Regions from separate parts of the Pseudomonas sp. SDO52101_S400 genome, predicted to be linked through region 1. Evidence: predicted binding sites of a transcription regulator. Region 1 holds the regulator's gene; each other region holds the start of a gene.

The links. The regulator sigma-54, encoded in region 1, starts transcription at its own class of promoters, with help from an activator protein. The targets are predictions, from matches to a motif close to ANTGGCATNNANNTTGCTNT.
Region 2: glnK (P-II family nitrogen regulator) is a predicted target of sigma-54. The motif match lies at 2,026-2,045, and genes of this name have one in related genera.
Region 3: ACW9HX_RS19680 (CmpA/NrtA family ABC transporter substrate-binding protein) is a predicted target of sigma-54. The motif match lies at 6,626-6,645, and genes of this name have one in related genera.

The regions. Positions count from the first base shown of each region.
Region 1 is NZ_JBSVWF010000005.1:154,706-165,029, reverse strand. Features, by position in the region: gene ACW9HX_RS04005 (STAS domain-containing protein) at 1-228, opposite strand, end outside; gene ACW9HX_RS04000 (MlaC/ttg2D family ABC transporter substrate-binding protein) at 225-875, opposite strand; gene mlaD (outer membrane lipid asymmetry maintenance protein MlaD) at 887-1,354, opposite strand; gene mlaE (lipid asymmetry maintenance ABC transporter permease subunit MlaE) at 1,354-2,151, opposite strand; gene ACW9HX_RS03985 (ATP-binding cassette domain-containing protein) at 2,151-2,960, opposite strand; gene ACW9HX_RS03980 (KpsF/GutQ family sugar-phosphate isomerase) at 3,237-4,211, shown strand; gene ACW9HX_RS03975 (KdsC family phosphatase) at 4,212-4,736, shown strand; gene lptC (LPS export ABC transporter periplasmic protein LptC) at 4,745-5,317, shown strand; gene lptA (lipopolysaccharide transport periplasmic protein LptA) at 5,304-5,849, shown strand; gene lptB (LPS export ABC transporter ATP-binding protein) at 5,849-6,574, shown strand; gene ACW9HX_RS03955 (RNA polymerase factor sigma-54) at 6,761-8,254, shown strand; gene hpf (ribosome hibernation-promoting factor, HPF/YfiA family) at 8,328-8,636, shown strand; gene ptsN (PTS IIA-like nitrogen regulatory protein PtsN) at 8,648-9,112, shown strand; gene rapZ (RNase adapter RapZ) at 9,115-9,972, shown strand; gene ACW9HX_RS03935 (HPr family phosphocarrier protein) at 9,988-10,263, shown strand; gene ACW9HX_RS03930 (ZIP family metal transporter) at 10,300-10,324, opposite strand, start outside.
Region 2 is NZ_JBSVWF010000011.1:94,546-104,869, reverse strand. Features, by position in the region: gene ACW9HX_RS08150 (hypothetical protein) at 1-133, opposite strand, end outside; gene ACW9HX_RS08145 (HigA family addiction module antitoxin) at 386-655, shown strand; gene ACW9HX_RS08140 (BRO-N domain-containing protein) at 650-1,177, opposite strand; gene ACW9HX_RS08135 (accessory factor UbiK family protein) at 1,573-1,833, opposite strand; gene glnK (P-II family nitrogen regulator) at 2,247-2,585, shown strand; gene ACW9HX_RS08125 (ammonium transporter) at 2,623-3,960, shown strand; gene ACW9HX_RS08120 (secondary thiamine-phosphate synthase enzyme YjbQ) at 4,176-4,601, shown strand; gene sutA (transcriptional regulator SutA) at 4,704-5,030, shown strand; gene ACW9HX_RS08110 (HAD family hydrolase) at 5,096-5,800, opposite strand; gene xerC (tyrosine recombinase XerC) at 5,797-6,696, opposite strand; gene ACW9HX_RS08100 (DUF484 family protein) at 6,699-7,424, opposite strand; gene dapF (diaminopimelate epimerase) at 7,438-8,268, opposite strand; gene lysA (diaminopimelate decarboxylase) at 8,273-9,520, opposite strand; gene lptM (LPS translocon maturation chaperone LptM) at 9,530-9,703, opposite strand; gene cyaY (iron donor protein CyaY) at 9,943-10,275, shown strand; gene ACW9HX_RS08075 (DUF1289 domain-containing protein) at 10,280-10,324, shown strand, end outside.
Region 3 is NZ_JBSVWF010000040.1:7,573-17,896, reverse strand. Features, by position in the region: gene nirB (nitrite reductase large subunit NirB) at 1-1,079, opposite strand, end outside; gene ACW9HX_RS19695 (protein kinase domain-containing protein) at 1,389-3,059, opposite strand; gene ACW9HX_RS19690 (nitrate/nitrite transporter) at 3,067-4,278, opposite strand; gene ACW9HX_RS19685 (ANTAR domain-containing response regulator) at 4,709-5,284, opposite strand; gene ACW9HX_RS19680 (CmpA/NrtA family ABC transporter substrate-binding protein) at 5,300-6,511, opposite strand; gene ACW9HX_RS19675 (quinone-dependent dihydroorotate dehydrogenase) at 6,734-7,753, shown strand; gene rmf (ribosome modulation factor) at 7,892-8,107, opposite strand; gene rlmKL (bifunctional 23S rRNA (guanine(2069)-N(7))-methyltransferase RlmK/23S rRNA (guanine(2445)-N(2))-methyltransferase RlmL) at 8,638-10,324, shown strand, end outside.

The DNA.
Region 1 (10,324 bases):
GACGGCCTTGCCGGCGGCTTTCGCATCGCGAATGAAGCACAGCAGCAACGACAGGCCGACGCTGCTGGACTTTTCCACCGCCGAGCAATCGATCACCAACGCCGGGGCATTGCATGACTTGATCAGCGCCCGGCCCTGCTCCCGAAGGCCGGGACCTGTGCGGTAATCCAGCACGCCAGTGAGCTGCAGCTCACTGGCCGCTTCCAGACGAATGGCCGATTCGGTCATTGGGCAGGCTTCTCTTTCTGTTCAGCCGACTGCTTGGCCTTGGCCACTTCCCCGGCCCAACCATTGATGGTCTTGTCCAGGTCGTTGCCGTTACGCTGCATTGCATCGGCGAATTGATCGCGGAACAGCTTGCCGATGTTGATGCCATTGATGATCACGTTGCGCAATTTCCACTCGCCGTTGATCTTCTCCAGCGTGTACTGCACAGGATAAATCGCGCCGTTGTTGCCCTTGACGGTCATGCCGACGCTGGTGCGGTCGCCCGACTCATCCTTCGGCGCGTCAACGGTGATGCCCTGGTTGTTGTACTCGAGCAAGGCATTGCCATAGAACTGGAACAAACCGCGCTTGAAGTTCTCCTGGAAGGTCTGCATCTGCGCCGGCGTGGCCTTGCGCGAATATTTGACCGTCATGATGCTCTTGGAGATACCTTCGGCATCTACCACAGGGCCGACGATGGTGTTCAGCGCCGTGTAGAAATCCTGCGGGTCCTGCTTGTACTTCTCTTTATTGGCCGACAAGTCGGCGAGCATCCGGTTCGTGGTGTCCTGAACCAGATCGTGCGCCGATTGCGCCGCCACGGCGTTAGCCATCAATGGCAATGTCGCGAGCAACACCAACAGGCCACGTCGCAAGGTAGAGATCATTCAAAAGCTCCTCATTTGGCGTCTTTGCTAACGGTATTGAGCAGGAATTTACCGATCAGGTCTTCCAGTACCAGTGACGACTGGGTGTCGTGGATGGTTCCACCATCCTTGAGGCGGGTTTCTTCCCCGCCCACGCTGATACCGATGTACTTCTCGCCCAACAGGCCAGCGGTCAGGATAGACGCTGTGGAGTCGGTCGGCAGGTTGTCGACCTTCTTGTCCACCAGCAACGTTACCCGACCGGTGAAGCTGTCGCGGTCCAGATCGATCGCCGTGACCTTGCCGATGGTCACACCGGCCATGGTCACTTTGGCTCTGACCGTCAAACCGGCGATATTGTCGAAGTACGCGTAAAGTTTATAGCTATCGGTGGTGGACGTCGGAGACAGGCCACTGACCCGCAGGGCCAGCAGCAACAAGGCCAGGATCCCTGCCAGCAGGAACAGGCCGACACCGATTTCCAGGGTGCGGTTTTGCATCAGAAATCTCCAAACATCAAAGCGGTCAGAATAAAGTCCAGGCCGAGCACTGCCAGCGAGGCAAACACAACGGTCTTGGTGGTGGCACGACTGATGCCCTCGGAAGTGGGCTCACAGTCATAGCCTTGGAATACGGCGATCCAGGTCACGACAAAGGCGAAAACGATACTTTTGATCACGCCATTGAGCACATCGCTGGAGAAGTTCACGCTGTTCTGCATGTTCGCCCAGTAGGAGCCTTCATAGACGCCCAGCCAGTCGACCGCGACCCAGGAACCGCCCCAGATGCCGACCACGCTGAAGATCATCGCCAGCACCGGCAGGGAAATGAAGCCGGCCCACAGACGCGGGGCAATGATGTACTTGAGCGGGTCTACACCGATCATTTCCAGGCTGGACAACTGCTCGGTGGACTTCATGTTGCCGATTTCCGCCGTCAGCGCCGAACCGGCACGACCAGCGAACAGCAGAGCAGTCACCACCGGACCCAGCTCCCGCAGCAGAGTCAAGGCAACCATCTGCCCCACAGCCTGCTCCGAACCATAGCTCGACAGAATACTGAAGCCTTGCAGCGCCAGCACCATGCCGATGAAGATCCCGGATACCACGATGATCACCAGCGACATCACGCCAACGGAATGCAACTGCTTGACCAACAGACCGAAACCGCCGCTGATGCCGCCACGCCCCAGCAGGGCATGAAACAGGAACAGGGTCGCCCGGCCGAATACCGCGACAGCGTCGATGGCTGCTTCGCCGAATCGACGCACACGTTCTATTAATGAAATTCTGCGCATCAGCGCTTCCCCAGAAGATCTGCGCGGTAATCCGTCGCTGGAAAGTGATACGGGACCGGGCCATCGGGGTTGCCGGTCATGAACTGACGAATACGCGGCTCATCCGAGTTCATCAACTCGTCCGGCGTACCCTGCCCCAGCACTTGTCCATCACCTACGACATAGATGTAGTCGGCGATGCTCGCGGTTTCCGCCAGATCGTGGGAAACCACGATACTGGTGATCCCCAGTGCATCATTGAGCAGACGGATCAGGCGCACCAGAACGCCCATGGCGATCGGGTCCTGGCCGACGAACGGTTCGTCATACATGAGAATCTGCGGATCAAGCGCAATCGCCCGGGCCAGCGCCACACGACGCTTCATGCCACCGGACAGCTCGTCGGGCATCAATTCGATGGCGCCGCGCAGGCCGACTGCCTGCAGTTTGAGCAGGACGATGTCGCGGATCATCTCGTCCGGCAATTGGGTATGAACGCGCAGCGGAAAAGCGACGTTCTCGAACACGTCGAGATCGGTGAACAGCGCGCCGCTCTGAAACAGCACACCCATGTGCTTGCGAGCATCGAACAGATCGCTGCGCGACAGCTTCGGCAGGTTCTGGCCGTTGACCCAGACCTCGCCCTGTGAAGGCCGCAACTGGGCACCCATCAAGCGCAACAGGGTGGTCTTGCCACACCCGGAAGGCCCCATGATGCCGGTGACCTTGCCGCGCGGGATGCGGATATCGACGTTATTGAAAATGCTGCGCGCACCGCGCTTGAAGGAGACTCCCTTCAGCTCGACCGCGTAGGCGTTATCGGCACTCATCTAAACTCCTTGCGATGCAGCCTCTCACTCGGACGCCTGGCTTCCTTGAAGAAAGCCCCTACATCCCGGACAGGCCGAACTGGCGGCGAACTATATCACTGCAAAGGGCAAGCGCCCAAGGCCTCTCCCCGGCCACGTTCAGCGATATGACAGGCCCGAGGCTTCTATTGGAAGGTTTTAGTAACGAGGAATGACAAAGCACGACGAACTTGCGTGAGGCTTTTCAACATAACCGCTATAATCGCCGCCTTTTCATCGGGCTATACGATTTCTGACATGAGCCAAACCAGCGACCTGATTCAATCGGCACAACGCACCATCCGCCTCGAAGTGGAAGCCGTACAAGGCTTGTTGCCCCATATCGACGCCGATTTCGTACGCGCTTGCGAGATGATTCTGGCCAGCAAGGGCCGTGTGGTCGTGGTCGGCATGGGCAAGTCCGGGCACATCGGCAACAAGATTGCCGCGACACTGGCCAGCACCGGCACCCCGGCTTTTTTCGTGCATCCGGCCGAGGCCAGCCATGGCGACATGGGCATGATCACCCGTGACGACGTGATCCTGGCCCTGTCGAACTCCGGCTCCACCAACGAAATTGTTACCCTGCTGCCGCTGATCAAGCGCCTGGGCATCCAGTTGATCAGCGTGACCGGCAACCCGCAATCGCCTCTGGCCAAGGCAGCGGAGGTCAATCTCAACGTTCACGTCGAACACGAAGCCTGCCCGCTGAACCTGGCACCGACCTCCTCGACCACCGCCGCGCTGGTCATGGGCGACGCCCTGGCCGTGGCGCTGCTGGAAGCCCGCGGCTTCACCGCCGAAGATTTCGCCTTTTCCCACCCGGGTGGCGCGCTGGGCCGACGCCTGCTGCTGAAGGTGGAAAACGTCATGCACGCCGGCCAGGAGCTGCCGCAGGTACAACGCGGCACCCTGCTCAAGGACGCACTGATGGAAATGACCCGCAAGGGTCTGGGCATGACCGTGATTCTTGAAGCCGACGGCAAACTTGCCGGGATCTTCACCGACGGCGATCTTCGCCGCACGCTGGATCGCAGCATTGATATCCGCAGCGCCACCATCGACCAGGTGATGACCGTGCACGGCAAGACCGCCCGCGCCGAAATGCTCGCCGCCGAGGCCCTGAAAATCATGGAAGACCATCGAATCAACGCACTTGTCGTCGTGGATGAGGACGATCGCCCGATCGGCGCCTTCAACCTCTCCGACCTGCTGCGCGCAGGAGTGATGTAAATGAGCACCGATCTGCTGCAACGCGGCAAAGCCATCAAACTGGCGGTTTTCGATGTCGACGGCGTCCTCACGGACGGGCGCCTGTACTTTCTTGAAGACGGCAGCGAGTTCAAGACTTTCAACACGCTCGACGGCCAAGGCATCAAGATGCTGATGAACGCCGGCGTACAAACGGCCATCATCAGCGGTCGCAAGACCCCGGTGGTCGAACGCAGGGCGAAAAACCTCGGCATTCCGCACCTGTTTCAGGGCCGCGAAGACAAACTCGTCGTCCTCGACGGCCTTCTCGAGCAACTGGGCCTAAGCTATGAACAAGTCGCCTATCTCGGCGACGACCTGCCCGACCTGCCGGTGATTCGCCGGGTGGGGCTGGGGATGGCGGTGGCCAACGCTGCCTCCTTCGTGCGCGAGCATGCCCATGGCGTTACCCAGGCCCGTGGTGGCGAAGGTGCCGCCCGTGAATTCTGCGAACTGATCCTGCGCGCCCAGGGCAGCCTCGATGCCGCCAACAACGCGTACCTGTGAGTCAAACCATGTTTAGCAAAAAGTTTCGCAACATACTGCTGTTCGGTTGCATCGCGGCGATTTTCGGCGCGGTCGGCTACTGGAACATCAGCCCGGAACGCTTCCTCGACAAGCCTCCTGTTTCGGCAGAAGAGAGCCCGATCGACTGGTACGCGACCAACACCCACACCTTGCAATACCTGGAAGACGGCAAGGTGCAGTACGAAATGACCTCCGACAAGGCCGAGCACGTCAAGGCGACCGACATTACACTGGTCACCAAGCCTGACCTGAACATGTATCGCGGCACCGACTTCCCGTGGCACGTGACCAGCGAGCGCGGCGAAGTGAATTCCGGCGGCACCGAGGTCGAGCTGATCGACTCGGTTCGCGTCAAGCGCACCGACGAAAAGAACCGCGACACCCTGATCACCAGCACCCGAATGACGGTGTTCCCTCAGCAGCAATATGCGCAGACCCAGCAACCCGTTAGAATCGACGGCGCTGGCGGTGTATCGACCGGCGTGGGAATGAAAGCGTATTTGAAGGAAAGCAGGATACACCTGCTATCGAACGTAAGAGGACAGTATGAGGCTCGTTAAAACCCTCCCTATTTTGCTCAGTCTGGGCGCAGCACTGGGAAGCGTGAGCGCCTGGGCTCTGCCGAACGATCAAGAGCAGCCAATCCGCATTCAGGCCGACGATGCCCAGCTGGACGACAAGAATGGCGTTGCCACCTATAAAGGTGACGTGATCATCACTCAGGGTTCGATGATCGTCAAAGGCAACACCGTGACCATCACCCGCACCCCGACCGGCGATATCGACGTCGTGACCTCGGTGGGCAACCTTGCCTACTTCGAGCAGTTGCAGACGGCTGGCGACACCAAGCCCGTACAGGGCTGGGGCGTAACCATCCAGTACCACGCCGCGCAAAACCGCGTTGTGCTGATCGACAAGGCGAAAGTCGTCGACAAGGACAACAACACCACTCAGGGCGAGAAAATCGTCTATGACACGGTGAAGAAACTGGCCAGCGCCGGTCGCGCAACCGGCAACAAGGTCACCGAAGCGCGTCCGCGCATCGACATGGTGATCCAGCCGAAGAAGAAAACCGACGAGAAAACCCAGTAATGGCAACTCTGAAAGCTCAGCACCTGGCCAAGGCCTATAAAAGCCGCCAGGTCGTGCGCGATGTCAGCCTGTCGATCGACAGCGGTCAGATCGTAGGCCTGCTCGGTCCCAACGGCGCCGGCAAGACCACCTGCTTCTACATGATCGTCGGCCTGGTGCAGGCCGATCAGGGTCGCGTGCTGATCGACGACCTGGATGTCAGCCACCAACCGATGCACGGCCGCGCCAAGGCCGGTATCGGCTATCTGCCGCAGGAAGCCTCGATCTTCCGCAAGCTGTCGGTGGCCGACAACATCATGGCCATCCTCGAGACCCGCCAGGAGCTCGACAAGGCCGGACGTCGCAAGGAGCTGGAAAGCCTGCTGCAGGAATTCCACATCAGCCATATCCGCGACAACCTCGGCATGAGCCTGTCCGGTGGCGAGCGTCGCCGGGTGGAAATCGCCCGCGCACTGGCCACCGCGCCGAAATTCATCCTGCTCGACGAACCGTTCGCCGGTGTCGACCCGATCTCCGTGGGCGACATCAAGCAGATCATCCACCACCTCAAGGCCAAGGGCATCGGTGTACTGATCACCGACCACAACGTCCGCGAGACGCTGGATATCTGCGAAACGGCCTACATCGTCAATGACGGCCAACTGATCGCCGAAGGCGATTCCGCGACCATCCTCGCCAACGATCTGGTGAAGGAAGTGTATCTGGGTCACGAGTTCCGCCTCTAAGCGCGACAGCATTCGACCAGCCGTCCGGGTGCTGTAACGTTGAAGCGCATTTTTATACGCTTTTATTGTTACAGCGCTCTAGGCAAACACGACAGTTTCAGGCATATAATTTGCTTAAGTTTGGCGCTCCGGCGCCCTGTAGTGGATGGCGCATAGCGCCGGCGAATAAGGTGTTAAGCCCCTGCCATGAAACCATCGCTAGTCTTGAGAATGGGCCAGCAGCTGACGATGACACCGCAGCTGCAACAGGCCATCCGCCTGCTCCAATTGTCGACCCTGGATCTGCAACAGGAAATCCAGGAGGCTCTGGAATCCAATCCGATGCTCGAACGCCAGGAAGACGGCGACGACTTCGACAACTCCGATCCCATGGCCGACAACGCCGAACAGAAGCCCAACACCGAGATTCCGGAACCGTCCTATCAGGAGACCGCGCCGACGGTCGACAATCTTGAAGAAGGCGAGTGGAACGAGCGAATCCCCAACGAACTGCCCGTGGATACGGCTTGGGAAGACGTCTACCAGACCAGTGCCAGCAGCCTGCCAAGCAGCGATGACGACGAGTGGGATTTCACCACCCGAACTTCCGCTGGCGAGAGCCTGCAAAGCCACCTGCTGTGGCAACTGAACCTGGCGCCGATGTCCGACACCGATCGCCTGATCGCCGTCACCCTGATCGACTGCATCAACAATCAGGGCTACCTCGACGAAACCCTCGAAGAAATCCTCGACGCCTTCGATCCGGAACTCGACATCGAGCTGGACGAGATCGAAGCCGTCCTGCATCGCATCCAGCAATTCGAACCCGCCGGCATAGGCGCACGCAATCTGGGCGAATGCCTGCTGCTGCAATTGCGCCAGCTGTCGGCCAAGACTCCTTGGCTGGCCGAAGCCAAGCGTCTGGTTACCGATTACATCGACCTGCTCGGCAGCCGCGACTACAGCCAGCTGATGCGACGCATGAAGCTCAAGGAAGATGAACTGCGCCAGGTCATCGAACTGGTACAGAGCCTCAACCCGCGCCCCGGCTCGCAGATCGAATCCACCGAAGCCGAATACGTGGTGCCTGACGTGATCGTGCGCAAGGACAACGAGCGCTGGCTGGTCGAGCTGAACCAGGAATCGGTGCCGCGCCTGCGGGTCAACGCCCAGTACGCCGGCTTCGTGCGCCGCGCCGACACCAGCGCCGACAACACCTTCATGCGCAATCAGTTGCAGGAAGCACGCTGGTTCATCAAGAGCCTGCAGAGCCGCAACGAAACCCTGATGAAAGTGGCCACCCAGATCGTCGAGCATCAGCGCGGCTTTCTGGAGTACGGCGACGAAGCCATGAAACCGTTGGTACTGCACGACATCGCCGAAGCGGTGGGCATGCACGAGTCGACGATTTCCCGGGTAACCACACAGAAATTCATGCATACCCCCCGGGGCATCTATGAACTGAAATACTTTTTCTCCAGCCACGTCAGCACCTCCGAAGGCGGCGAATGCTCGTCCACGGCGATCCGCGCGATCATCAAGAAACTGGTTGCCGCGGAAAATCAGAAAAAGCCGTTGAGTGACAGCAAGATCGCTGGTTTACTGGAGGCACAAGGCATTCAGGTGGCTCGCCGCACCGTCGCCAAGTACCGCGAATCCCTCGGGATCGCGCCTTCGAGCGAACGCAAGCGGTTGATGTAAGCCACGTTACAGCGTTCCAGTGGCAGGCTCTTCGGCCTGCCGCTTTATGCACTGGCAACGAAGGAGAAGCTGTATGCAAGTCAACATCAGTGGACACCAACTGGAAGTTACCCAACCTCTCCGTGAATACGTTGAGCAAAAGCTCAAGAGGCTTGAGGGACATTTCGACAAGATCACCAACGTGCAAGTCACGATGTGCGTCGAAAAGCTGAAGCAGAAAATCGAAGCCACGCTGCATATTCCCGGCAACGAGGTCGTCGCAAACGCGGAACATACCGATATGTACGCAGCGATCGACGCGCTGACCGACAAGCTTGATAAACAACTCAAAAAGCATAAGGAAAAGACCCAGAGCCTGCTTCAGGGCGCTACCGGTCGATAACCCCCACCCCCATGATCCGACTTGAAAGCATCCTGACCCCCGGCCGTTCCCTCGTGAACGTGCCGGGCGGCAGCAAAAAGAAAGCCCTCGAACAAATTGCCAACCTGATCGCCCGGGAAGTACCGGATCTGGAGATGCAAGATGTCTTCGAGGCGCTGATTGCCCGTGAAAAACTCGGCTCGACCGGTTTTGGCAACGGCATCGCCATCCCCCACTGCCGCCTGAAGGGCTGCGAAGCGCCCATCAGTGCCTTGATGCATCTGGAAGCCCCAATCGATTTCGACGCCATCGATGGCGCACCGGTCGACCTGCTGTTCGTGTTGCTGGTCCCGGAAGCTGCCACCGATGCACACCTGGAACTGCTGCGCCAGATCGCCAGCATGCTCGATCGCAAGGACGTACGCGAAAAGCTGCGTCGCGCCACCACCAACGAAGCCTTGTATCAGGTTGTCCTGGACGAGCAAAACGGGCACTAAACATGCGCTTGATCATCGTCAGTGGCCGCTCCGGCTCGGGCAAAAGTACTGCCCTGGATGTCCTCGAGGACAACGGCTACTACTGCATCGACAATCTGCCGGCCGGTCTGCTGCCGGAACTGGCGGAACGCGCACTGGTTCATACGGAACTGTCTCAGCCACTGGTCGCGGTATCGATCGATGCGCGCAATCTGCCCAGTCATCTCTCGCGCTTTCCGGAGTTGCTTGAAGAGGTCCGCAGCCGGCACATCCAGTGCGATGTCCTGTATCTGGATGCCGATGAAGAAACCTTGCTCAAGCGTTTTTCGGAAACCCGTCGCCGCCACCCTCTGAGCAGCGCCAATCGTTCGCTGGCCGAAGCCATCAACGATGAAACGGCCTTGCTGGGCCCGATCGCCGACCTGGCCGACCTCAAGGTCAACACCACCCATCTGAACCTGTACCAGTTGCGCGACACCATCAAGCTTCGGCTGCTGAACCAGCCGGAGCCGGGCACCGCATTTCTGGTGGAGTCGTTCGGTTTCAAACGCGGCATGCCGGTGGATGCGGATCTGGTGTTCGATGTACGCTGCCTGCCCAATCCGTACTGGAAACCGGAACTACGCGCGCAATCGGGGCTCGATGAGCCGGTAGCCGAGTATCTGGCGGCACAACCGGAAGTCGAAGAGATGTTCCAGGACATCTATGCGTATCTGTTCAAATGGCTGCCGCGCTTCGCTGCAAGCAATCGCGCCTACGTCACCATTGCCATTGGCTGCACCGGCGGACATCACCGTTCCGTCTACCTGACCGAACGCCTGGGTCAGGCCCTGCAGAAAACCCTGAAGAATGTCCAGGTTCGCCACCGCGACCTCAGCTAAAGGATTCACACCGCGATGCCTGCTCTGGAAATCGAAATCATCAACAAGCTGGGCCTTCATGCCCGGGCATCGGCAAAATTCGTTGGCGTGGCGGGCCAGTATCCCGACTGCACGATCAGAGTGGGTCGCACCCCGGAAACCACGGTTGATGGCAAAAGCATCATGGCGATGATGATGCTTGCCGCCGGCAAGGGCACCAAAATCTTTCTGAGTACCGAAGGGCATCAGGAACAGGAAGCCCTGGATGCCCTGGTGGCACTGATCAACAACTATTTCGATGAAGGCGGTTGAAAGCCTTTATTGGCGGGGGAGCCATCCTCCCCCACCTCATCCCAACGCCGTATCCATCACC
Region 2 (10,324 bases), on a different contig from region 1:
GAATACCTATTCGCAAATAAATTTTCCCGCCTGGCAAGCCGAATTTTGGCATATCGGGGATCGTGCCGAAGATGTAGCCGCCATCTGGGTGCTGAACCAGCGTGTTTTCTTTGAGTTTGAGCAAGTCAGACAAGAGGGATCCAGAACCAGAGTGTCTGGCGATCAATGTGATTCGTCTGCAATTCGACTTGTTGGATCGACCAGCGCAGGCGAAAGCCACCAGCGTAATCACGGGGAAGAACTCACGTAATCAGGCTCAGACGCTGATTTTTGTAGGGCCGTGCCCTAATAGTTGTAGGACGTCGGCGAAAGGGTTTCGACGGTCTTGTATCGCGGAGTCGGATGCTCCAGTTTGGCCACTCAACGCAGCCTTTGGAGGCGAAAAATGGACCGCAATGGTACGCGCCCGATTCATCCGGGCGAGGTTCTGAATAAGGAATTCATGGAGCCGTTGGGCATGACCGTCATGGATCTGGCCATGCCCACGAAATGGCCCGAAAGTGAGATAGAAAAGCTTGTGAATTGCCAGCTCAGGATCTGCGCCGACCTGGCAATCAGACTTGCCATTCATCTCAACACCACGCCTGAGTTCTGGATGAATCTTCAGTCGACTTACGATTTACGAAGAGCCCAGCTCCGGCATGCGGGCTTATAGCGACTGCAGCATCCGCGAAGCCCTTTTCCACCAAGTGGCCGGCACTGGGTGTTTTCGTTTTTCCCGCTCTACCACCATCTGCGGCACATCCTGCAACCGAATCCACGGCTGGTTATTCCAGTGCAGCAAACTCAACGACATCTCGGGCCAATTCAGCAGGCTTAGCTGTGGGCGTTCGCTTGTCGTGGGGTGCTGGGCGTCGCGCAGGGTGGGGATGACTTGATGGGTGAGCCATTCGCGCAGGGCACGGTATTCGGGGCAGTAGTGGTAGACAAGGAGGGCATAGATGCCGGATTCGCTGATCAGGAGGGTGTTTTCGATCTGGTTGTGGATCAGGGTTTTGCGGGTTTGGTATTGGTCGGGGTCGAGTTTTCGCAGCATGCGTTCGTTGAGGTAAATGTGTAGCAGGCGGCCCAGATCGCGGGCAGAGAACCAGGGTTGGTTCTGGATGAGCAGGGCGTGGAGGGGGAGTTTGTGGCGGGTGAAAACCTGAGGAGTGAGATACGTATCTTCGTTATTCATTGAACAGCTCCTTTTGCTTTAGGGCTGCCCTCAATTGTCGCCAAACAATTGGGTGGCAGTCGTACGCGGGTTGGCGAACCGGAGCAAAAGGAACCCGGCAGACCCGAAGGTCTCCCACGCACAACCGCCATGACTCGATGTGGCGGTAAACATAGCCGCCATCATGGTTGTCGTGCGCCTTAAGCTTTCCGGGTCGCCAAACCCAGTGCTGAACATTCAGCATTGGGTGAGCTTAGGAATCAGGGCTTCACGACGCAATCGGACGGCGGGGGTGCAAGCTGTAGGATTCTGCCGAGATTCGGCAGCGAATCCTGAATGGCGGGAAGGTCGTTCCGACCTTCATTCGCGGGCAAGCCCGCTCCCACAAGGAGCCGCATTCACAAAGAAACGAGGTGTTACTCAGCCGGCGGCGTCAGCTTCGCTTCCATCTCCGCCACCTTCGCCTCAAGGCTCTCAAGTCGAGCGCGAGTCCGCGCCAGCACCACCATCTGACTGTCAAACTCTTCCCGGCTCACCAGGTCCAGTTTGCTGAAGGCGCTTTGCAGCAGCATCTTGAACTGGCTTTCGATTTCGGCTTTTGGCAACGGTGTGTCGCCGCTGAACAGGCGGGAGGCGGTGCCGCTCAGGGCGTCGAGGAAGTCTTTGGGCGCGAGCATGGGATATGTCCTGGAAACTATGGCCGGCAGTGTATCACGCAGTGTCTATAGTCATTCGCGCGGGCCGGGATGCACGCTTTTCGCGCAAAAGGACGAACGGCTGCGCACCGTTGTTGTGCGTATCCGGTGTGCCATTTCGGTGATGGCATCTGCGGCAGCGGCCAAGGGATTGAAATCAGGGGATTTTGGCGAGATGGCAAGCTTTCTGCTTAGTCGGTAGTGACCCATGCACTGATGCAGTCGCTGTGACGAATGCAGTGCGGCAGACGGAGCGGGGAGTTTCGTCAGCAGCGGTTAGCTGGCGTCAGTCGGGCAGGTAAGGCCGACGATGCGTTACAAAGCCAGGCACTGCGCTTAGACTTGAGTCGGGTTTGTTTTCCTGGGGCAAGTCCACCAATTCGGGAGAGAGTTTCATGAAGCTAGTCACTGCCATCATCAAGCCGTTCAAGTTGGACGACGTGCGCGAGTCGCTGTCCGAAATCGGCGTGCAGGGCATTACCGTTACTGAAGTCAAAGGCTTCGGGCGGCAGAAGGGTCACACCGAGCTGTATCGCGGCGCGGAGTACGTGGTCGATTTTCTGCCCAAGGTGAAAATCGACGTTGCCATCGACGACAAGGATCTGGATCGGGTTATCGAGGCGATAACCAAGGCTGCCAACACCGGCAAGATCGGTGACGGCAAGATCTTCGTGGTCAATCTGGAACAGGCGATTCGCATCCGTACCGGCGAAACCGATACCGACGCGATCTAAACGCCGCCACAAACCCAACGCCCCAGGAGAAAACAATATGACTCTGCGTAAATTCGCAGGGCTAGGCGCCCTGTTGTCCATCGTAATGCCCGGCCTGGCTTTGGCGGCAGATCCGGTGGCGCCTCCAGTCCTCAATTCCGGCGATACCGCCTGGATGCTGACCTCGACGGCCCTCGTGCTGTTCATGACCATTCCCGGCCTCGCGCTGTTCTACGGCGGCATGGTTCGGTCGAAAAACATTCTTTCCGTGATGATGCAGTGCTTCGCCATTACTGGCCTGGTCACCATCCTGTGGTTCCTTTATGGCTACAGCATGGCGTTCGATACCACCGGGATGGAAGCCAACGTCGTCAACTTCAACTCCTTCGTCGGCAGCTTCGGCAAGGCCTTCCTCGCGGGCATCACGCCTGCCAGCATTACTGGCCCGGCGGCGCTGTTCCCTGAAGCCGTGTTCGTCACTTACCAGATGACATTCGCCATCATCACTCCGGCGCTGATCGTCGGTGCCTTCGCCGAGCGCATGAAGTTCTCCGCGATGCTGGTGTTCATGGGCGTGTGGTTCACCCTGGTTTACGCGCCGATTGCGCACATGGTCTGGAGCGGTCCGGGCTCGCTGCTGGGTGACTGGGGCGTGCTCGATTTCGCCGGCGGCACCGTGGTGCACATCAACGCCGGTATCGCCGGTCTGGTGGCGTGCCTGGTGCTGGGCAAGCGCAAAGGCTTCCCGACCACCCCGATGGCGCCGCACAACCTCGGTTACACCCTGATGGGCGCCGCGATGCTGTGGGTCGGCTGGTTCGGCTTCAACGCCGGTTCCGCTGCGGCCGCCAACGGCACTGCCGGCATGGCGATGCTGGTCACCCAGATCGCAACCGCCGCTGCCGCACTGGGCTGGATGTTCGCCGAGTGGATCACCCACGGCAAACCTAGCGCACTGGGTATCGCATCCGGCGTGGTTGCAGGTCTGGTGGCAATCACTCCGGCCGCCGGCACCGTGGGCCCGATGGGTTCGCTGATCATCGGCCTGGCCGCAGGCGTGGTGTGCTTCTTCTGCGCGACCACCCTGAAACGCAAACTCGGTTATGACGATTCCCTGGACGCGTTCGGCGTGCACGGTATCGGCGGTATCCTCGGCGCAATCCTGACCGGCGTGTTCGCCGCGCCTGCGCTGGGTGGCTTCGGCACCGTCACCGACATTGCCGCGCAAGTCTGGATTCAGTGCAAAGGCGTCGGCTTCACGGTGATCTACACCGCGATCGTCACCTTCATCATTCTCAAAGTGCTGGATGCCGTGATGGGTCTGCGCGCTACCGAGGAAGAAGAATCGGTAGGCCTGGACCTGGCACAACACAACGAGCGCGGCTACAACCTGTAAGCAAGCGCCTAAAAAAACTTGCCCGGTTCTCCGGGCATTTTTTTGTCCGGAATTTGTCATCCTCGAGATGGCTGAAAGGATTTTTCGTACTGCTTTGGTCGTGTTTACGACGGGGGTTTTTCTACGGCCAATGGCTTACACCATTGAAGGAATATTAGGGCCTTTGTTTTTTTTCAGAGCGCGCTAGAATGCGCCCCGAACGTGCGGAGAACTGTATGTGGCAACAGACTCTGATAACCCTGCGGGCACGGCCCCGGGGCTTTCATCTGGTAACGGAAGAGTTGCTCGCCGGACTGCCTGAACTCAAGGCATGCCGGGTCGGTCTGTTGCATTTGTGGCTGCAGCATACCTCGGCGTCGTTGACCATCAACGAGAACGCCGATCCGGCGGTACGTCGCGACTTCGAACGATTTTTCAATCGTCTGATCCCACAAGGAACAGACGGCTATGAGCATAACGACGAAGGCCTGGACGACCTCCCGGCGCACTTCAAGGCCAGCGTGCTGGGCTGTCAGATCAGCCTGCCGGTTTCGGCGGGTCGGCTGGCACTGGGCACCTGGCAAGGCGTTTACCTGGGTGAGCACCGCGATCATGGCGGTGCCCGCAAAGTCCTCGCCACCTTGCACGGTGAAGGGGCATAAACCGTTGGTCACCAATGGTTACCGATTTTTTTACGGCGACTTTCGACAGTCGCTAAAGCTGGTCTATAACTAATCTGCTTTTCGCAAGTCATGAGGTAGAACATGAGCGACGATGATCTGGAAAACGACGACCTCGAAGTAGGCGACGAAGACGAGGCCGAGGACGGTCTGGAAGCAGCAGCGGAAGACGTTGCTGAAGACGATGGCGGTGACGATACGCCGGCCCCGGCTGCCAAAGGCAAGGCCAAGGCTGCGGTGTCGGTCGATGAGTTGCCGAGCATCGAAGCCAAGAACAAGGAGCGCGATGCCCTGGCCAAGGCCATGGAAGAGTTCCTTGCGCGCGGCGGCAAGGTGCAGGAAGTGGAGGCCAATGTGGTCGCCGATCCGCCCAAGAAGCCGGACAACAAGTACGGTAGCCGCCCTATCTGAGGCGAGTCGCTTGCTTGCTGAAAAAGCCCGCCGTCGCTGCGGGCTTTTTCATGGGTGCAGGAAATCTACCCGCGGCTGTTCCAACGGGCGAGCACAGCGGGCAGGTCGTTCAGGCTGCGAATCTCGGCATCCGGCAAACGCTCTGCTTCCCAGACCTTGCCGGCCGGGTTGAACCAGATGGCACGCAAGCCGGCCTGCTGTGCCCCGGCGATGTCATCCCCCGGATGATCGCCGATATGTACCGCCGCGTCGGCGCTCACGCCGCCGCGCTGCAGGGCTTCATGGAACAGGCGCGCATCCGGCTTGGCGATGCCGATGTCTTCGGCGCACAGCGCAAACTTGAAATAATCCGCCAGCCCGAGGCGGCGCACATCGGCGTTGCCGTTGGTGACCACGCCGAGGGCGTAATGTTTGGCGAGGGTTTCCAGGATCGGTTCGACTTCCGGGAACACCTCGATCTGATGCCGGGCATGCAGAAACACTTCAAAACTCTTGTCCGCCAGCTCCGAGGCTTCACCGTGGGCATAACCTGCTTCTTCCAGGGCGTGGAACAGCACCCGCCGACGCAACGCACTGATGCGGTGCTTGAGTCCCGGTTCGCTGGCCAGCACCCGTTCGCGGATCGACCACAGATGTTCCACCGGCACTGCGCCCAGATTCGGCGCATGTTCGCTCAGCCATTCGCGCAAAACCGCTTCGGCGCTGACGATCACCGGGGCGGTGTCCCACAGGGTGTCGTCGAGGTCGAAGGTGATCAACTGGATGCTCATGAATCGTCGCCTTTCATGCGTTTGGCCCGTGGATGGGCGCTGTCGTAGACCGCCGCCAGGTGCTGGAAGTCCAGATGGGTGTAGATCTGGGTGGTCTTGATGTCCGAGTGGCCGAGCAGCTCCTGCACCGCGCGCAGGTCCTGGGAGGATTCCAGCAAGTGGCTGGCGAAAGAGTGCCGCAGCATGTGCGGATGCAGGTTCTGCCCCAGTTCACGCTCGCCGGCCAGTTTGACCCGCACTTGAATTGCTCGTGGCCCGAGGCGTCGACCTTGCTGGCTGACGAACACCGCATCATCCGCCGGGTTGGTCAGCGCACGCAGCGGCAGCCATTGTTCCAGTGCTTCCCGGGCTTTTTTGCCGACGGGCAACAAGCGCGTCTTGCTGCCTTTGCCGAGCACCTGGACCATGCCATCGGCGAGGTCGAGTTGATCGAGGTTGAGCCCGGTCAGCTCCGACAGGCGCAGGCCGGAGGAGTAGAACAGCTCAAGAATCGCCTGATCGCGCCGGGCCAGGAAATCGTCCTCCACGGCGCCTTCGAGCAGTTGCAGGGCACGGTCGGTATCGAGTGTTTTCGGCAGACGGCGTTCGCCTTTGGGCGGTGCCAGACCCGTGGCCGGGTCGTGATCGCAGAGGCCTTCGCGATTCAAATAGTGATAGAGCCCGCGCACCGCCGAGAGCAGTCGCGCCAGGCTGCGTGAAGACTGGCCCTGGGCATGCAGGCGGGCGATCAGGCTGCGCAGGCGCTGGATGTCCAGGGCCTGCCAGCTGCCGACGTTCTGTTTGTTGCACCAGCCGAGGACTTTATCGAGGTCGCGTCGGTAGGCCGACAGCGTGTGCGGCGACACCTGCCGCTCACTGCGCAGGTGTTCGCAGTAAGCGTCCAGTTGTCTTTCCATGGTCAGCGTACCGAGCGCAGGGAGCTGTTGACCCGTGGCAGCACGCGGCCCATGACTTCGGCGATGTAGCTCAGGAACAGCGTGCCGACCGAGCTCTTGTAGTGCTGCGGATCACGGCTGGCGATGGCCAGAATCCCGTGGATGCCCTGGTGGCTGACAGCGACCACGGCGGTGGAGCCGATCTGTTTGCGCTGCTCTTCGCCGAACAGGAAGTCGAGTTCGTGTTCGCGCAGGCTGCCGCTGACGCTTTTGCCTTCGGTGAGCAGGCCGCCAATGGCGGTTTGCGCGTCGGCGTGGGTCACCCAGCGGCCGACCGGAGCCGGGTTGTCACCAAGAAGGATCAGGCTGACAAAGGGCACCTGGAAGTCCTGGCGCAGACTGTCTTCGACGCTGATCACCACATCTTCCAGTGTCGCAGCATCCATCAGGGCGAGGATCAGGCGACGGGTCTTGTCGAACAGGCGATCGTTGTCCCGGGCCACGTCCATCAGGTGCGAGAGGCGGTGACGCATCTCGATGTTGCGGTCGCGCAGGATGGACATCTGGCGCTCGACCAGCGACACGGTGTCGCCGCGACGATGGGGAATGCGCAGGGATGGCAGCAGTTCTTCATGTTCGACGAAGAAGTCCGGATGAGCCTCCAGGTACGCGGCAACCGCTGCCGCCTCCAGGCTCTCGGACGCTGATTCACCGGACTGTCGGGCGGGTACCTGAGGCTTATCGGTCATGACTTCTGCTCACTCAAAGACGGACTTGTCCTTCGTATACACGCACTGCCGGACCGGTCATCAGCACCGGTTGGCCAGGGCCTGCCCATTCGATGGACAGGCGCCCGCCCGGCAGGTCGATCAGCAGTGGCGAATCCATCCACCCCTGGCTGATCGCAGCTACAGCAGCAGCGCAGGCGCCGGTGCCGCAGGCCTGGGTTTCCCCGGCGCCACGTTCCCAGACGCGCAATTGTGCGCGGTTACGGTCGATGACCTGGATGAAACCGACGTTGACCCGCGCCGGAAAGCGCGGGTGGTGTTCGATTTTCGGCCCCAGCTCATGCACCGGTGCGGTGTTGATGTCCTGCACACGCAGCACGGCGTGGGGGTTGCCCATCGACACCGCTGCGAGTTCGACCGATGTACCGTCGACGTCCACCTGATAGCTCAGAGCCTGCTCGGTCGCCTGGAACGGAATGTCCGCCGGAACCTGGCGCGGGGCGCCCATGTTCACGCCGATCTGGCCGTCGTTACGCACGTCCAGTTCGATGATCCCGCCCTTGGTCTCGACGCGAATCAGGCGCTTGGCGGTCAGGCGCTTGTCGAGCACGAAGCGCGCAAAGCAGCGCGCACCGTTGCCGCACTGCTCCACTTCGGAACCGTCGGAGTTGAAGATCCGGTAGCGGAAATCCACATCCGGATTGCTTGGCGCCTCGACGATCAGCAACTGGTCGAAACCGATGCCGGTGTGTCGGTCGCCCCACATTTTTGCGTGCTTGGGCTGAATGTGCGCGTGCTGGCTGACCAGGTCGAGGACCATGAAGTCGTTGCCCAGGCCGTGCATCTTGGTAAAACGCAGCAGCATGGGGTTACTCCGGCAGCAGGCTTTCGCCGGCAAACAGCTCGGCCACGGTCTCGCGGCGACGCACTTCAAATACCTGATCGCCATCTACCAGCACTTCGGCGGCACGGCCACGAGTGTTGTAGTTGGAGCTCATCACAAAACCGTAGGCACCGGCCGAATGCACGGCCAGCAGGTCGCCTTCTTCCAGCGCCAGTTCGCGATCCTTGGCGAGGAAGTCGCCGGTTTCGCAGATCGGGCCGACCACGTCGTACTTGCGTGCGGCGGTGACACGCGGTTTGACTGCGGTCACGTCCATCCACGCCTGGTACAGGGCCGGGCGGATCAGGTCGTTCATGGCTGCGTCGACGATGGCGAAGTCTTTGTGCTCGGTGTGCTTGAGGTACTCGACTTGAGTCAGCAGCACGCCGGCGTTGGCGACGATGAAGCGGCCCGGCTCGAATACCAGCGCCAGATCACGACCGTCGAGACGCTCGCGCACAGCCTTGATGTAATCAGCGGCCAATGGCGGCTCTTCATCGCGATAACGCACACCCAGCCCGCCACCCAGATCGATGTGGCGCAGATGGATGCCGCAATCGCCCAGACGATCCACCAGATCGAGCAAGCGATCGAGGGCATCGAGGAACGGAGGAAGAGTGGTCAGTTGCGAGCCGATGTGGCAGTCGACACCGACCACTTCCAGGTTCGGCAGGTGCGCGGCACGCACGTACACGTCTTCGGCGTCGGCGATGGCGATGCCGAACTTGTTCTCTTTGAGACCGGTGGAAATGTACGGGTGGGTGCCGGCATCGACGTCCGGGTTCACGCGCAGCGAGATCGGTGCGCGAACGCCCAGCTCGGCGGCAACCACTTGCAGGCGCTCCAGCTCGTCGGTGGATTCGACGTTGAAGCAATGCACGCCGACTTCCAGCGCGCGACGCATGTCGTCACGGGTCTTGCCGACGCCGGAGAACACGATCTTGTCAGGGCTGCCGCCGGCGGCCAGGACGCGTTCCAGCTCGCCACGGGAGACGATGTCGAAACCGGCACCGATACGGGCCAGGACATTCAGTACGCCGAGGTTGGAGTTGGCCTTGACCGCGTAGCACACCAGATGCGGCATGCCGGCCAGCGCATCGGCGTAGGCCAGGTACTGAGCCTCGATGTGGGCGCGGGAGTAGACGTAGGTCGGTGTGCCGAAGCGATCGGCGATGGCGGACAGCGCCACACCTTCCGCGAACAGCTCCCCGCCACGGTAGTTAAAAGCGTCCATGGCGATCCCTTAGTAAACGTCGTGCTTGTGTGCCTTGGAGACAGGCTGCTTTTGCGAAGACTGGGCTTGCTCGGCCGGGTCCTGATCTTCATCGGGCAGGTACAGCGGGCCTTTCTGACCGCAGGCCGAAACGAGACAGGCAACCGCGACGAGCGCAGCAAGGGAAGAGATCAGGCGCTTCATGGCGAAATCCTTGAATATGCGTTAATTGCGCCGGAGTATACCGGCCACCCGGCAGCTTGCCTATGCGACGGAACTCCCGTCCGGCGGGGCTCGGGCTGTGTAGAGGAAACTTTTCCTGCATGACGGGTGCATATTTCGTCGCCGGGCAGGGCGCTTGGTCGTTATCCTTTGCAATCGGCTGGCAGCGACCGTATCTTGCGGCGCTTGAGCCTGATAAGACATTTTTTGAGGTTGCCGCAATGAGTTTGTCCGAAGCCCGTTTCCACGATCTGGTCGATGAAACCCAGGAAAAACTGGAAGACATCTTCGACGACAGCGACCTGGACATCGACATGGAGAACTCGGCCGGTGTGCTGACCGTCAAGTTCGAGAACGGCACCCAGCTGATCTTCAGTCGTCAGGAACCGTTGCGTCAGCTGTGGCTGGCCGCTGTGTCCGGTGGTTTCCACTTCGACTACGACGAAGAAAGCGAACGCTGGATGTGCGACAAGAGCGAAGAGCAGTTGGGCGAGATGCTCGAACGCATCGTCAAGCAGCAGGCCGGTACCGAATTCGATTTCGAAGGCTTGTGATTTCGTGACTGACACCGCTCCCGCCCGTCCGCCGAAGCCGCTCTACAGT
Region 3 (10,324 bases), on a different contig from region 1:
TTGATCACCAGTTTTTTGTACACCCCGCCGATCGGGTCAGAGAGGGTGATGGTCTCGGTGCCTTCGCCGCCCATGAAGTCGCCGGCGGAAAACAGGTCGATGCCGGTGACTTTCAATTTGGTCGACGTCACCGAGCCCTGATAACGGGCGAAACCCAGTTGCGCCAGGTGATTGGCGCAGACCTTGGCCTGTTCGAACAGTGGCGCGACCAGGCCGTAGGCGATGCCACGGTGGCTGGCGCATTCGCCGATGGCATAGATGCGTGGGTCGTAGGTTTGCAGGGTGTCGTTGACCAGAATCCCGCGATTGCACGGGATGCCGGCCTTTTCCGCCAGTTCGGTATTGGGGCGGATGCCGGCGGCCATGACCACCAGATCGGCGGGGATGATGTCGCCGTTCTTGAATTGCACCGAGCCGACCCGACCATTGCCGGCGTCATGCAGGGCCTGGGTCTGTTCGCACAGGCGAAAGTGCAGGCCACGGGATTCGAGGGCGGTTTGCAGGAGCTGGCCGCTGGTCTTGTCCAGTTGCCGTTCCAGCAGCCATTCACCGAGGTGCACCACGGTGACGTGCATGCCGCGCAGCATCAGGCCGTTGGCCGCTTCGAGGCCGAGCAGGCCGCCGCCGATCACTACGGCGTGCTTGTGGGTCTTGGCGGTGTCGATCATCACCTGGGTGTCGGCGATGTCGCGGTAACCGATCACACCCTGCAAGGTGTTGCCGGGGATCGGCAGGATGAACGGGGTCGAGCCGGTGGCGATCAGCAGACGATCGTATTCGGCCTCGGTGCCGTCTTCGGCGATCACCCGGCGCTTGACCCGGTCGATCTCCACTACTTTGCGGTTGAGCAGCAATTTGATGTTGTTTTGCAGATACCAGTCGAGGTCGTTGAGCACGATCTCTTCGAAGGTCTGTTCGCCGGCCAGCACTGGCGACAGCAGGATGCGGTTGTAGTTGGTGTGCGGTTCGGCGCCGAAGACCGTGATGTCATACAGCTCGTTACTCAGCTTGAGCAGTTCTTCCAGGGTGCGGACCCCGGCCATGCCATTGCCGATCATCACCAGTTTGAGTTTTTTCATCAGGTTCTCCGCAAGCTTCGGGTTTGCCTCTTGAGGGCAGTCAGGCCTTGCTCGACAAATATTGCGCAAACAAAAAAGGCGTCCCGCCAGTTGCCTAGCGAGGACGCCTTTGTCCTTGTCCCGTTCTCTCGGGAAGTCCGGCCTTCGTCGTTGAAGGTCGGTCTTTATGTCAGTTGAAACCGATAATGCAGCGGTTGTGCCAAGTCGCGCTGAGCCTCGAATTCATTGAGGTGGCGCAGACATAGGCCGGAAAGTCATCGTGGTTTTTGCACCGATTGGATGCGGCTTGCCCGCTAATGGAGCGACGAGTCAGCCATGAAAAAGCATGAACAACAGCACCAGATTGCCCAGCAGCGCCAGCAATGCCAATGTCCGCCAGACCTTCAGCGGCTCCCGTTCGAGCAACGGGCGAGGGCGTACATTCAGGCTGCGGCGTTCACCCTGTTCCAGCGTGAGCAGCCATTCCTCGGCGGTTTCGTAACGTTGCAATGGATCGGCCGAGACGCCACGTTCCAGACACTGCGCCAGCCATTCCGGCAGATCCGGGCGATAACGAGCCGCACTCACCGGCACCCCGAAACGCGGACGCTGGAAGGCTTCAATCTCTCCGTAGGGGAAATGCCCGGTGAGCAGGAAATACAACGTCACGCCCACCGCATACAGATCCTGACGAGCCTCGGGCGCATCCCCCCGAAAGGATTCCGGCGCGATATAGCTCGGAGTTCCCGGCAGCGTCGACGGTGTGTCCTGCGAAAGACCGGGGCAATACGCGAGGCCGAAATCCAGCAGGCGCAACTCGCCGTCGTCCCCCAGCAGCAGGTTCTCCGGCTTGATGTCGCGGTGCAGAATCTGCCGCCGATGCAGCAGGCCGACGGCCCGCAACAGGCGTTCGGCCACGTCCTGCCACTGAGGCAGCGGCAGCGGGCCGTTTTGCTCGAACCGCTGTGCCAGGGTGATCCCCGAATATTCACGCATCACGTAGTACAGATGCTGACGCTGACTGGCGCTGTGGACTTCAGGGAAATGTCGCCCGGCCACGCGTTTGAGAAACCATTCTTCCGCCAGCAGGGCCTGACCTGCGTGGGCATCGTCCGCCAGCCGTGTGGGCAAGGTCTTCAGCAGCCATGCCTGACCCTGGCTATCCAATACCCGATACAGCAACGATTGCTGGCTTTGGCCGACGATGCCTTGCACCTGCCAGCCTTCGAAGGCCTGGCCCGGTTTGAGCGTCGATGGCAACGGCCATTGCTGCAACTGGATCAGCGCATCGCCAATGCTCGCTTCCCCCACGGCGTCCACCCGCACCAGCAAGGCGCTGGCGTTGTCCTGGCTGCCGGCCAGATGCGCGGTGTTGACCAACGTTTGTGCTGCACTGTGCAGATCCGGTTGATCACGCAGAATCCCGGCGATGGCCGTGTCGCCGAGCGCGGCCCAGACACCGTCGCTGAGCAGCACGAAGCTTTCGCCCTCACGCAGTTCGCCGTCGAGAAAATCCAGCACCAGATGCTGGTCCAGGCCTAGTGCGCGTTTGAGCACGTGCTGCATGCCCGGTTGCTCCCAGACGTGATCCTCGGTGATGCGCTGCAGGGTGTCGGCGTGCCAGCGATAGACCCGGCAATCCCCCACATGCGCCAGCGTGAAGCGCCTGCCGCGCAGGACCAGCGCGCTGACGGTGGTCAGCAACGGCTGGCCGCCGCCATTGGCCTGCAACCAGCGGTTTTGCGCGAGCAACAGGCGATCCAGCGCCTGGGCCACGCTCCAGGTCTGCGGGGTGGCGTAGTAGTCCAGCGCCAGCGCCTGTAAGGTCGAACGCGCGGCCAGGCCGCCATCGGCGCACTGGCTGACGCCGTCGGCGATGGCGAACAGAAATCCTTTGCTGGCGGCCAGCGCCGGGGCCGGAGTGACCAGGCGCAAGGCGTCCTGATTCTCCGCGCGTGGTCCGGTGGCGCTGGCTTCGGCAAAGCTCAGTTGCAGAGCCATGCAGGCCTCAGACCCGGGCAGCGGTCACGGCCGCCGAACCCCAGGTGGTTCTCCAGCGACGTTTGACGCCGTGCAGGCCGAACCACGCCAACACACCAAGACTGGCAAACAACCACAGCGCCAGCTGATAGCTGCCGGTGCTCTGTTTGATCGCGCCCATACCGGCGGCGAGGGCAAAACCGCCGATGCCGCCGGCCATGCCGATCAGCCCGGTCATCACACCGATCTCCCGGCGAAAGCGCTGCGGCACCAGTTGGAACACCGCGCCGTTACCCGCGCCGAGACCGAGCATCGTGCAGACGAACAGTGCCAGCGCCGCATAGGAACTCGGCAGGTTGAACCCGACGGCCGCGATGCAGACCGCTGCCACCGTGTACATCGCCAGCAACGTGCGAATCCCGCCGAAACGGTCAGCCAGCGCGCCACCGAGGGGACGCATCAGGCTGCCACCGAACACGCAGGCGGCGGTGTAATAACCGGCGGTCACCGGGCTCAGGCCGTATTGATCGTTGAAGTAACCGGGCAGGGCGCTGGCCAGGCCGATGAAGCCGCCGAAGGTGACGCTGTAGAAAAACATGAACCACCAACTGTCGCGATCACCCAGGGCCTTGAAGTAGTCGGCCATGGATTTGGCTTTTGGTCGCTCCGGGGCGTTTTTCGCCAGCCAGGCAAACAGCACCAGCGTCAGGATCAGTGGAATCAGGGCGAAACCGAACACGTTGCTCCAGCCGAACGCCGCCGCCAGTACCGGGGCGATCAACGCGGCGAACACGGTGCCGGAGTTGCCGGCGCCGGCAATCCCCATCGCCTTGCCCTGATGCTCCGGCGGATACCACTGCGAGGCCAGTGGCAATGCCACGGCGAACGAAGCACCGGCCATGCCGAGGAACAAACCGAGCAGCAAGGCCTGTTCGTAGCTGTGGATACCGAGTTTCCAGGCGCCGAACAGCGCGCAGATCACGATCACCTGACCGATCAGCCCGGCGGTTTTCGGCGACAGGCGATCGGCGAGCATGCCCATCGCAAAGCGCAGTACCGCACCAGCGAGAATCGGCGTGGCCACCACGAGGCCGCGCTGTTGGGTGGTCAGGTGCAGGTCGGCGGCGATCTGCACCGCCAGCGGGCCGAGCAGGTACCAGACCATGAAACTCAGGTCGAAATACAGGAAGGCCGCGAACAGGGTCGGGGTGTGGCCGGATTTCCAGAAGCTTTTATTCATCGCGCACCTCAGCGGTAGAGAATCTCGAGAAGGAGTCAGAACCAGCACAGTGGGGCGCCGCCACGGCCGCACCACCGGCCCCGGTCGATGGGGCCAAAACGCAAAAACGCCGCTACCCGGATCGCCGAAGGTGGCGAAATAGGTGAGCGACGTCTTTGTCGTGGGTGGGGCAACCGCCGTTGGTTACCTGTAGGGATTGCTTAGCGAGATTTGTGCCAAGTCAAAATCAAAAGCCCCTCACCCTAACCCTCCCGAAACGTCGGACCGCCCGGAGGGAGAGGGGACCGACCGCAGTGTCTTGCGTCGTACTTCGACCTGAAAAAACCAGTCGATTATGGATTCAAAGCCGATCGTTCACGTCGGCGTATCTCTGGAATATCCCCCGGTCGGTTCCCTCTCCCTCCGGGAGAGGGTTAGGGTGAGGGTTTTTTCAGCCAAGCAACTCGCTCATGGCAATTATCTGCTCCGCCACCTGGATCAGTTTCTGCTGGCGGCTCATGGCCTGGCGGCGCATCAGGGTGTAGGCCTCTTCTTCGTTGCAGTCCTTCATTTTCATCAGCAGTCCCTTGGCCAGTTCGATGCGCTTGCGCTCGGCCAGTTGCTGGACGCGGGCCTGAAGCTGGGCGCGCAAGGCCTGGTCGCTCTCGAAGCGGGCCATGGCCACATCGAGAATCGGCTGCAGGCGTTGTGCGTGAATGCCTTCGACGATGTAGGCGCTGACCCCGGACTTGATCGCCTGACGCATCACGCCGGGGTCGTGCTCGTCGGTGAACATCACGATCGGCCGGGGCTGGTCGCGGCTGACCAGCACCACTTGTTCCATCACATCGCGGCTCGGTGACTCGGTATCGATCAGAATCACGTCCGGACGCACCGTTTCGACGCGTGCAGGCAGGTCGATGGTCAGGCCGGACTCATCGATCACCTCAAAACCGGCCTCGGTCAGCGCAGCTTTCAGGCGCCCGACTTTTTTCGCGGTGTCGTTGATCAGCAGAATGCGCAGCATGTTCGCGGTCTCCTGTCAGCGGCGGGCGAGAAGAGGGGGTGTGTCGTTCAAGGCGTGCAAGTTGAAGCTTTGCGCGTAAGCGGCCGGGTCGCTGCCGTCCCAGAGTTTGCCGTCGATCAACTGGCTGCTGCGCATGTCCTCGGCGCCGACCGGTACACCGACAGCGTTGGCGGCGTCGCGGTACAGCGCCAGTTGTTGCACATGACGGGCGACGGCGAGGTAATCCGGGTCGTCACGCAGCAGACCCCAGCGACGGAACTGGGTCATGAACCACATGCCATCCGACAGATAAGGCAGGTTCACTGCCCCATCGCCGTGAAAACGCAGGGCGTGCGGGTCCTGCCAGCGATTGCCCAGACCATCGTCGTAATCACCGAGAAAGCGCGGTTCGATGCATGACACCGGGGCGTCGAGGTACTCGGCGGCGCTGAGCAGGTGCGCGGTGCTGCGGCGGTTTTCCGGGCTCTCTTCGATGAAACGGCTGGCCTCGAGGATCGCCATCACCAGCGCCCGGGCAGTGTTGGGGTATTGCTCGACAAAGGCACGGGTGCAGCCAAGAACTTTTTCCGGGTGATCGGGCCAGATCGTCTGGCTGGTGGCCAGGGTGAAGCCGAGATTCTGCTGCACGGCGCTGGCCGCCCACGGCTCGCCGACGCAGAACCCATCGATGCGACCGGCCTGCAGGTGGGCGACCATTTGCGGCGGTGGCACCACTACGCTGTCGACATCCTGCAACGGATGGATGCCTTGGCTTGCGAGCCAGTAATAAAGCCACATGGCATGGGTGCCGGTGGGGAAGGTCTGGGCAAAGGTCAGCCTTGCGCGGGTTTGGTGCACATGCCGGTCCAGCGCCTCAGGACCGGTCACGCCCAGGCTCTGCAAACCGTGGGACAGGTTGAGGCTCTGGCCGTTCTGGTTCAGCCCCATCAACACCGCCATATCGGTGGACGCGACGCCGCCGATGCCCAGGTGCACTGCGTAGATCAGGCCGTAGAGGCTGTGCGCCGCATCGAGTTCGCCGCTGACCAGATTGTCCCGCAGATTGGCCCATGAACTCTGGCGCTTGAGGTTCAGGGTCAAGCCGTAAGGCTGGGCAAAGCCCTGCGTGGCGGCGACCACCACTGAAGCACAGTCGCTCAGGGCCATGAAGCCGAGGTTGATCGTGCTTTTTTCCGGGGCATCGCTGCCGTTGACCCAGGCCAGCGGCCCGACGGAGGTTTGAGTCATGAAAGCCACCCTCAAAAAAAACGCCGCCCCAGGCTTTGCCCGCGCAAAACCGAGAGACGACGCCATTGTCCTTGCCTGCACACCACCATTGGCCTGCGGGCTGATGCCGAGGAGGGTGCAAGGCATATGCCATGCGCACGGATTTACCCGTGCGCCTCGCGCGGCGGGGCGATGCCCGGCTATAATCGCCGCCTCTTTTCGCCGCCCGAGTCATAGCCGCCCATGTACACCCTGGCCCGTCAGCTGTTGTTCAAACTTTCCCCGGAAACCTCCCACGATCTGTCGCTGGATCTGATCGGCGCGGGCGGGCGTTTGGGCCTCAACGGCTTGCTGTGCAAGGCGCCGGCGTCGCTGCCGGTGAATGTCATGGGCCTGGACTTCCCGAACCCTGTCGGTCTGGCGGCCGGTCTGGACAAGAACGGCGCAGCCATCGACGGCTTCGCGCAGCTGGGTTTCGGTTTTGTCGAAATCGGCACCGTGACTCCACGTCCACAGCCGGGCAACCCGAAACCACGGATCTTCCGCCTGCCGGAAGCCGAGGCGATCATCAACCGCATGGGGTTCAACAACCTGGGTGTGGATAACCTGCTGGCGCGGGTTGCGGCGGCCAAATACAAAGGCGTGCTGGGGATCAACATCGGCAAGAACTTCGACACGCCGGTCGAGCGCGCGGTCGATGACTACCTGATCTGCCTGGACAAGGTCTACGCCCACGCCAGTTACGTCACGGTCAACGTCAGTTCGCCGAACACTCCGGGCCTGCGCAGCCTGCAATTCGGCGACTCGCTCAAGCAATTGCTGGCGGACCTGGCCACGCGCCGCGCCGAACTGGCCCTGCGCCACGGCAAACATGTACCGCTGGCGATCAAGATCGCCCCGGACATGACCGACGAAGAAACCGCGCAAGTCGCCCAAGCGCTGATCGAAACCGGGATGGACGCGGTGATCGCCACCAACACCACCCTGAGCCGCGTGGGCGTCGAAGGCATGGAACACGGTGACGAGGCGGGCGGTCTGTCCGGTGCGCCGGTGCGTGAGAAGAGCACCCACACCGTGAAAGTGCTGGCGTCCGAGCTGGGTGGCAAGCTGCCGATCATCGCGGCGGGCGGTATCACCGAGGGCAAGCATGCGGCCGAGAAGATCGCTGCCGGCGCGAGCCTGGTGCAGATCTACTCCGGCTTCATCTATAAAGGCCCGGCGCTGATTCGCGAATCCGTGGACGCGATCGCCGCCAAGCGCTGATCTTCGGACATAAAAGGCAGGCATAAAAAAGGGCTCCTCGAAGGAGCCCCTGGGCCGTAGCCCGCCGTCCGGGAAGGACGTGCATGGTGATCAGGGTGTTGCGAAATCAGATTGTCGTGTCGGAATAAGTGCCCTGTGTCAGCCGACGGCGTGAAGTTCGTTGAGTCTGTGGATTCCCGCAGTGCCGGTCATACCGTCCCAGTTGTCGCCGCGTCCTTCTCGCCAGCCGTTGATCCAGGCTTGACGTACCGACGGTAGAGTAAATGGGCAAAGCTCACGGGATTTGCCACCAACGCCATATTGATATCCGCGCAAAAATGCTCTTTCCAACGGATCACGCTTAAGTCTTCTCATAGGGTGTTTCCCTCACTTGTTGACTGTTTTTGTCGCGTCGACCTCAATTGAGGTCTGGCAGAAAAACTCTGCCGTTGGCGGCTCGCTGCCGGCGTGGCGAGCCAAGGTGTTGACGCCGTTGCGACGTCAACCTGTGTCCAGTTCTAACCAATGAGTCACATCGAGGGAATGACCGTTTTGTCATAAGGACGTAACGAAAAGGATGCTATGGCGATAAGTAACGCCAGGTTTCATGAATGTTTATTCACCAAACCCCGGTATGATCGGCCCTGCACTGTATGACAGGTTTAATTCCTTAGTGAGAATGACCCACGTTTATCGTCGGGTACTTTTCGACGAAGGGTTGCTTTGAGTCATTTTGTTGCACCAACTTTTTTATCTGTCCCGGCATCTAAGCTCTTTTAACCCGAGCAGCGGGGATGGAACGGCACACCTTCGTGCCACGCGGGCGCTCTTGTAGAAAAGCGCCTGATTGAAAACCGGATCGGCAATGCGTTGCCGGTTCATTAGCCAAAGGCTCTGGAAAAACCATGTCCGACCGTTTCGAACTCTTCCTCACTTGCCCCAAAGGCCTTGAAGGCCTGCTCATCGAGGAAGCCGTCGGGCTTGGCCTTGAAGAAGCCCGCGAGCACACTTCCGCCGTGCGTGGCATGGCGACCATGGAAACCGCTTATCGCCTGTGCCTCTGGTCGCGTCTGGCCAACCGCGTGTTGCTGGTGCTCAAGCGCTTCCCGATGAAAGACGCCGAAGACCTGTACCACGGCGTACTCGACGTCGAGTGGCAGGACCACATGCTCGCCGACGGCACCCTGGCCGTTGAGTTCAGCGGCCACGGCTCGGGCATCGACAACACCCACTTCGGCGCCTTGAAGGTCAAGGACGCCATCGTCGACAAACTGCGCACCCCGCAGGGCGATCGCCCAAGCATCGACAAGCTCAACCCGGACCTGCGCATTCACCTGCGTCTGGATCGCGGCGAAGCGATCCTGTCCCTCGACCTTTCCGGCCACAGCCTGCACCAGCGCGGTTACCGCTTGCAGCAGGGCGCGGCGCCGCTGAAGGAAAACCTGGCGGCGGCGATCCTGATCCGTTCCGGCTGGCCGCGCATTGCCGCCGAAGGTGGCGCGCTGGCTGACCCGATGTGCGGTGTCGGCACGTTCCTGGTCGAAGCCGGCATGATCGCCGCCGATATGGCGCCGAACCTGCGTCGCGAGCAGTGGGGCTTCACCGCCTGGCTCGGTCACGTCCCGGCGCTGTGGAAGAAACTGCACGAAGAAGCCGTCGAGCGCGCCGCTGCCGGTCTGGCCAAGCCGCCGCTGTGGATTCGTGGTTATGAAGCCGACCCACGGCTGATCCAGCCGGGCCGCAATAACGTCGAGCGCGCCGGCCTGAGCGAGTGGATCAAGATCTATCAGGGCGAAGTGGCAACCTTCGAACCGCGTCCGGACCAGAACCAGAAAGGCCTGGTCATCTGCAACCCGCCGTACGGCGAGCGGCTGGGCGACGAAGCCAGCCTGTTGTACCTCTACCAGAACCTCGGCGAGCGTCTGCGTCAGGCCTGCCTGAACTGGGAAGCGGCGGTGTTCACTGGCGCGCCGGACCTGGGCAAGCGCATGGGCATCCGCAGCCACAAACAATATTCGTTCTGGAACGGCGCTCTGCCGTGCAAGCTGCTGTTGATCAAAGTGCTGCCGGACCAGTTCGTCACTGGCGAGCGCCGTACTCCGGAGCAACGTCAGGCCGAGCGCGAACAAGCCGCTTACGATCAGACGCCGGACGAGCCGCAAGAGCGCAAGTACAACAAGAACGGTAACCCGATCAAGCCGACGCCGGCCCCGGCTCCGGTGATCGAGCAGCCACGCCTGAGCGAAGGCGGGCAGATGTTTGCCAACCGCCTGCAGAAGAACCTCAAGGCGATGGGCAAATGGGTCAAGCGCGAAGGCATCGACTGCTACCGCGTCTACGATGCGGACATGCCGGAATACGCCATGGCCATCGACCTGTACCACGACTGGGTGCACGTTCAGGAATACGCCGCGCCGAAGTCGATCGACCCGGAAAAAGCCTCGATCCGCATGTTCGATGCTCTGGCGGCCATTCCGCAGGCGCTGAACATCGACAAGAGCCGCGTGGTGGTCAAGCGCCGCGAGCGTCAGAGCGGCACCAAGCAGTACGAGCGTCAGGCGGCCCAGGGCAAGTTCAACGAAGTCACCGAAG